DNA from 3 places in the Marinobacterium sp. MBR-109 genome. Region 3 is predicted to be linked to each of the others. Evidence: predicted binding sites of a transcription regulator. Region 3 holds the regulator's gene; each other region holds the start of a gene.

Region 1 (2,267 bases), on a different contig from region 3:
GTTATTTGATGCCGGCCTTAGCGACCCGCTTATCCAGTTCTGCCAGCGACTGCGCCAGCGCTTCGTCATTCAGCATTGCCGGTGCCAGCGGAGCCAGGGCTTCTGCTGCCTTGCCACGCCATTTTTCGATCCACTGTTTCAAAAGTGCCTTGTTCTCTTCAGATTCGTTTGCGGTTTCCTTGATGACTGCATCTACCCAGCGTGAAGAGTCCTTGTACCAGAGCTGCATAAACTCGGTCAGCATGGCTACATCCTGGGCACCACTGTCAGCCAGGTACTGGTCAAACTGGCCATATACCAGGTCATATACCAGGGTATCGACCACCAGGTCCTGCGCTACGAATACTTCGAACCAGTCCTCAGTCACCAGCATCTCTTCACAGAGTGCACGGAGTCCCTGCCAAATATCGGCTTCCATCCACTGCCGCTTGGCCTCTTCCAGCGCCTCCCCCGTGTTGCCATCCAGAATCAGGCCAATGCGCGACAGGTACTGCGCGATACCCAGGCGATCCATACCATCAAACAGCAGCGCCTGGGTCACGGCCGTACCATAGCCGTAGGCGGCTCCGTACATGTTGTTCAGATTCGCGGTATGCTCCATATGACGCAGCGGCACGAGGAAGCGAATCACTTCAGCCTGCTGAGCGTCACTCAGGTGCCGAGCCAGATCACGCTTTTCAAAAAACGCATAGTTGCTCTCGGCGTTCTCCTGCATTTTGGCACGCTGTTGGACGTAGGTGCCGTAATAGAACTGGCGCGGGTCTTTCAGCGCGTACCAGTCCGCCATCTCGATGGCAGTACGGCGCGTATCGTTCAGTTCCAGATCCGGCTGCCACAAGGGGCGGTAGTGAAAATTCGTTTCGGACTGAAGGTCGTAAGTGGCTTCCTGATAGCGGGTAGCCGGCTTGTCGCCGAAACGACGCGCGACATTCGCATAGGTATTGCGCACCGGTTCCAGCGTGGCTGTTTTAATTTCGATGGTCATGGACTCTTCCCAGCTGCAGTTGTTGTTATTCGGAATCACGATCATGGTTGTGAGACATGAGCGTATCTTCGCCGTAGCGCCATTTTTCCATTTCGGAATCGACTTCACGGATCTGATCTTCGGTCATGTGCACCACATCGTTGGCGGCACAGAATTCATCAAAGGCGCCTTTTGGCATCACCAGCTCCACAAACAGTGAAGGATCACCAATGGCAAAATCGAACTCGACAAAACGCGATCCAGGCTCACTGCGTACCCGGATGTATTTGGTCAAACGATCAAAAGCCGAGCGTTTGGGCAGGTCATCGTTGCGTGAGTGCAGTGTGAGTTTTGTCATTGTTATCCTCTGCTCTTCGGCGGATGCATTCATCAATGCATGAGAGCAACTGCTGTGCCAGATTGGCGAAACAGCATCAAAACAGACACAAGACAAAAGCCAAGCAATTGATTTAAAAGAAATAATTAAAAGCCAGATCATGTTGCTATTCACGCAACAAAGCGTTGCGCACATAGCACCCAGGCACTGATGAAATAATCATTTCATGAAAAATCAGGCTTTTTTTTGATGAAATGGTCACTTTCAGTTGTATTGAGACCAACCACCCTCATACTACTTTAGTATTAGTTTCTATGGTTTCGCTTCCAAATCATCATCAAATATCTCAACAATGAAATAAGGGCTACGGGCCTGCTCACTGAACATCGCTCACACAAAGCCGGTATAAAAACAATTATGGCCACCACACAAGAACTGGAGTTTCCGGGCAGCGGAGACTTGCTCTCACAAATTCGTTTTGAAAGTGACAAGGGCAAAATCTGGCTCAACGAACAGCGCATGCTGATGATTCATTCCAGCGTTATGGGCCTGTTGCGCAAGGAGCTGATTGAAACCCTGGGTATCAACCGTGCCAAGGGATTCCTGATGCGGTTTGGATACCACTCCGGGTGGAAAGACGCCGAGTTGGTCGCCAAGGTCAGACCGGATATGTCAAAGGAAGATGCTTTCTTTGTCGGACCTCAGCTGCACTGCATCAAAGGCATGGTCAACGTAAAACCCGTTTCACTGAATATCGACCTTGATAATGACGTTTTTCAGGGAGAATTCGACTGGTTCGATTCATATGAGGCCGATGTGCACCTGCACGACTTTGGCCCTTCGGAAGACCCCATTTGCTGGACCCTCATTGGTTACGCCAGCGGCTACACCACCTATTTCATGGGACAGCCGGTCATCTTCAAGGAAACGCAATGTGTCGGTATGGGACATGAGCATTGCCATATC
Region 2 (2,267 bases), on a different contig from region 3:
AACCGTGAGCCTTTCCTGGCGGTGCAGGCGGATGTGCATGGGGCACAGGCACCGGATGTGACCCAGGCCATCTGGCAGCAGATGGCACAACTGCGGGCCGATCTGCCACCGGGCTATCACATCGAGATCGGAGGTTCTGTTGAGCAGTCCGGCAAGGCGGATGCTTCCATTCAGAAGCTGCAGCCGGTGATGCTGGCGCTGATGCTGATCTTCATCATGCTGCAGATGCGCTCATTCTCGGGCACTTTCATGGTGGTGGCTACGGCCCCGCTTGGGCTGGTGGGTGCCGTGGCAGCATTGATCCTGTTCCAGCAGCCGTTTGGCTTTACGGCGCTGCTGGGTCTGATCGGCCTTGGGGGGATTCTGATGCGCAACACCATGATTCTGACCCAGCAGGTGCAGGACAATTTCGACACCGGCATGGCGGTGCGTGACGCCGTCATTGAAGCAGCGGTGCAGCGGGCACGCCCCGTGATTCTGACAGCAATGGCCGCGATGCTGGCCTTCATCCCGCTGACGCTGGATCTGTTCTGGGGGCCTCTGGCCTATGTACTGATCGGTGGCGTGGCGGTGGGTACGCTGATTACTTTGCTGTTTGTACCCGCGTTGTACGCGCTCTGGTTCAAGGTCAGCAAGACCTGAGACTGCTGCACCATTCAGGCCCATGCTGTGCACTTCTGGTGCACTTGGCGGCCTGATCCTGTTAAGCCACCGCTCACAGCGCCCCGTTTCAGGGGCGTTTCATATTCTGGCACGGCTTGTGCTTTATCCCTTGTGTCCGTACTCCTGACATTACGCGACAGACAATTTGACCAATAGAGCGCTAGGGTTCCGGCTGCACAGTTGCAGTGACTGGTCCGAGAGCACTCGACCTTTCAGTGAAGGGTTACACGGCGGGACAAAAGCCCGGGAGACTGAAGGCGTAATGCCGGGGGTACTCCGTGAGCAACCGACCGAACCGAACTGAGAGGTGCGCTATGAAGCGACTATCCATTCTCCTGCTCTGCCTGACGCTGTCCACGACAGCCTCCGCCCGTGACAGTTTCAAAGTGTGCTGGTCGATCTATGTGGGCTGGATGCCCTGGGCCTATGGTGCCGAACAGGGCATCGTTAAAAAGTGGGCCGACAAATACGACATTGATATCGAAGTGGTCCAGATCAACGACTATATCGAGTCGATCAACCAGTACAGCGCAGGCGAGTTTGATGCCTGCACCATGACCAACATGGATGCCCTGACCATTCCGGCGGCCGGCGGTATCGACAGCACTGCCCTGGTGGTGGGGGACTTCTCCAACGGCAACGATGGCATCGTGCTCAAGGGCAAGGAGTCTCTGGCCGAGATCAAGGGCCAGAGCGTTAACCTGGTCGAACTCAGTGTCTCCCACTATCTGCTGGCGCGAGGGCTGGAAAGTGTGGGACTGAGCGAGCGCGATATTCAGGTCGTCAATACCTCTGATGCCGATATGGTGGCCGTGTACGGCACGCCGGATGTAACGGCGGTCGCCACCTGGAACCCGCTGCTGGGTGAAATCATGTCAATGCCGGACTCGCACAAGGTGTTCGACTCTTCTCTGATTCCGGGTGAAATCATCGATCTTCTGGTGGTGAATACCGAAACCCTTGAGCAGAATCCTGCTCTGGGCAAGGCGCTGACCGGTGCCTGGTATGAAATCATGGCCACCATGAGCGGTGATGATGAGGCAGCCGAGGCAGCCAAAACCTACATGGCTCAGGCTTCAGGGACAGATCTGTCAGGATATGAAGCCCAGTTGGCCAGCACCGAGATGTTCTATACCCCATCCGCCGCACTGAGCCTCACCAACAGCCCCACGCTGGTAACTACCATGCAACATGTGGCCGAATTCTCATTCGAGCACGGCCTGCTGGGTGAAGGCGCTCCGGACGCGACCTTTATCGGCATTGAAACCCCGGCCGGGGTTTACGGCGACAGCAACAACATCAAATTGCGCTTCAACCCGGCATACATGCAGATGGCGCTGGACGGCTCCCTCTGACTTCAAGCCCGGCAACGGGAGCCGTGGGCTCCCGTAAGGACTGACCATGAAACGACTGATCAACCAGACGCCCGCACCGGCAACACGCATGCTGTTTGGCCTGCTGCCATTTATTCTGCTGGTGATCGTCTACATCCTCGCATCGGATGCGCGCCTGGCTGAAAACCCGGGTGACAAGCTGCTGCCGAGTTTTGGCCAGATCGGTGATGCCATTCAGCGCATGGCGTTTGAGCCAAGCAAACGCAGTGG
Region 3 (2,267 bases):
GTCGTGACGTGCTGCTACCGGTTATTTATGGGATTTGAGTTTTTCTTTGTGCTTGATGATCTGGCGGTCAAGCTTATCCACCATGCCATCAATTGCAGCGTACATGTCTTCATGTTCATGGGCTGCAAACACTTCGCCGCCTGCCAGGTGGATATCGGCTTCGGCTTTCTGGCGCAGCTTCTCAACACTGAGTGTGACCTGTGCATTGGTGATGTTATCGAAGTGGCGTTCCAGTCGGTCGAACTTGGTACGTACATATTCGTTCAGGGCGTCAGTCAGTTCGACGTGATGACCAGTGATGTTGATCTGCATAGGTTTTCTCCTCGTCATAAAGCACGTTCTTCCGGCGTGCCTGTAGTCTCATTAAACCAGACGCTTGCGCTCATTAGAAGGCGGAATGTTCATCGCTTCACGATATTTTGCCACTGTGCGCCTGGCTACGTTGAATCCCTGCTCTTTCAGCAGGTCGGCTATCTTGTTGTCGCTGAGTGGTTTGGCGGTACTTTCCGCGCTGATCAGTTTCTTGATCAGGGCACGAATGGCGGTGGAGGAGGCGGCGCCTCCGTCCGAAGTACTGACGTGGCTGGAGAAAAAATACTTCAGCTCGAAGATGCCTCGGGGGGTGTGCATGTATTTCTGGGTGGTAACCCTTGAGATGGTCGATTCATGCATCTCTACGGCTTCAGCGATGTCATGCAGCACCATCGGTTTCATGCCCTCTTCGCCCTCTTCGAAAAAGTCGATCTGGCGGGCCACGATCTCGGTGGCGACCTTGAGCAGGGTTTCGTTGCGACTCAACAGGCTCTTGAGGAACCAGCGCGCTTCCTGCAGGTGGTTCTTCAGATAGGTGTTGTCGGCACTGTTGTCGGCTCGCCTGATAAGATCAGCATAGTCGGTATTGATGCGAAGTCTGGGCGAGGCGTCCGAATTCAGGCTGACACTCCACTGCCCCTGTACCTTGCGCACAACAACATCGGGAATCACATACTCCGACTGTTCGCTGCTGATACTGGTGCCCGGCTTGGGGTTGAGTGACTGGATCAGGCTGATGATCTGCTGCAGGGCCTCTTCCTTCAGGCGCATGCGCCGCATCAGTGTGCGGTAGTCGTGGCTGCCAAGCAGACCCAGATGGTCGCGCACCAGGCGCAGGGCCTCTTTCAGCATAGGGGTGTTTTCAGGCAGCTGGCGCAGCTGTACCTGCAGGCATTCGCTCAAGTCGCGTGCGCAGACACCGGGCGGGTCAAACTGCTGCACGCGGTGCAATACGGCTTCAATCTCTTCCGGCTCGGCATCGGCGAACAGTTGGGGTTCGCTCTGACGGAAGTGTTCCAGCACTTCATTCACGTCAGTGCGCAGGTAGCCATCCGGATCGACCGCATCGATCAGGGCCATGGCAACCATGCGATCGGGGTCACTCATGGGTGTCAGGTTGAGCTGCCACAGCAGATGGTCCTGCAGGCTGTCCTCGGCCGAATCGTTATCACCGGGCTCCCAGTCGTCGTCGCGGGCGGGGCCGGGCGTGCTCTGGTGCTGGAAGGTATCATCCCAGTTGCTGTCGGTGGCCAGTTCACTCGGAATTTCATCATTCCAGCGTTCTTCCAGTGCACTTTCGTCCCAGTTATCGTCGTCGGCAGTATCGCTCGAACGGCTATCATCGGAGGCATCGTGGCGGTCATCGCGGCTTTCTGCCCGTGCCTCCTCCACGTTGTCCTGCTCATCCTCGACTTCCAGCAGGGGATTGTTCTCCAGTGCTTCCTGGATCTCCTGCTGCAGGTCCAGCGTTGACAGCTGCAGCAGGCGTATTGCCTGTTGCAGCTGTGGTGTCATTGTCAGATGCTGGCCGATCTTGAGTTGTAACGATTGCTTCATATCAGAGCTGCCAGGTGGACGGAGTGGATGTGCATGGTTGACGGTTCTGGATCAAAGGGAAAACTGCTCGCCCAGGTAGGCGCGGCGGACCTGTTCGTTCGCCAGAATTTCGGCGGGTGTGCCCTGTGCGAGTATCCCTCCTTCACTTACGATATACGCTCGCTCGCAGATGTCGAGGGTCTCGCGCACGTTGTGATCCGTGATCAGGATGCCGATGCCTCGAGACTGCAGGTGGCGAATGGTCTGCTTGATGTCACTGACCGAGATCGGGTCGACGCCGGCAAAGGGCTCGTCCAGAAGAATAAAGTCAGGCTCGGTTGCCAGCGCGCGTGCGATCTCGACACGTCGGCGTTCACCGCCAGACAGGGCCATGCCCAGACTGTCGCGCAGGTGAGTGA

What was found. The regulator sigma-54, encoded in region 3, starts transcription at its own class of promoters, with help from an activator protein. The targets are predictions, from matches to a motif close to TGGCACNNNNNTTGCTNT.
Region 1: a site for sigma-54 is predicted at 1,365-1,382, ahead of ABIE60_RS15630 (phenol hydroxylase subunit). Genes of this name have one in related genera too.
Region 2: a site for sigma-54 is predicted at 750-767, ahead of ABIE60_RS08565 (putative urea ABC transporter substrate-binding protein). Genes of this name have one in related genera too.

The regions. Positions count from the first base shown of each region.
Region 1 covers NZ_JBEPPZ010000015.1:71,389-73,655, forward strand. Annotated here, with positions in the region: gene ABIE60_RS15625 (aromatic/alkene monooxygenase hydroxylase subunit beta) at 2-985, opposite strand; gene ABIE60_RS15630 (phenol hydroxylase subunit) at 1,011-1,322, opposite strand; gene ABIE60_RS15635 (sigma 54-interacting transcriptional regulator) at 1,719-2,267, shown strand, end outside.
Region 2 covers NZ_JBEPPZ010000005.1:120,787-123,053, reverse strand. Annotated here, with positions in the region: gene ABIE60_RS08570 (efflux RND transporter permease subunit) at 1-642, shown strand, start outside; guanidine-I (ykkC/yxkD leader) riboswitch at 813-915, shown strand; gene ABIE60_RS08565 (putative urea ABC transporter substrate-binding protein) at 978-2,018, shown strand; gene ABIE60_RS08560 (ABC transporter permease) at 2,065-2,267, shown strand, end outside.
Region 3 covers NZ_JBEPPZ010000007.1:122,383-124,649, forward strand. Annotated here, with positions in the region: gene hpf (ribosome hibernation promoting factor) at 22-312, opposite strand; gene ABIE60_RS10760 (RNA polymerase factor sigma-54) at 364-1,869, opposite strand; gene lptB (LPS export ABC transporter ATP-binding protein) at 1,921-2,267, opposite strand, start outside.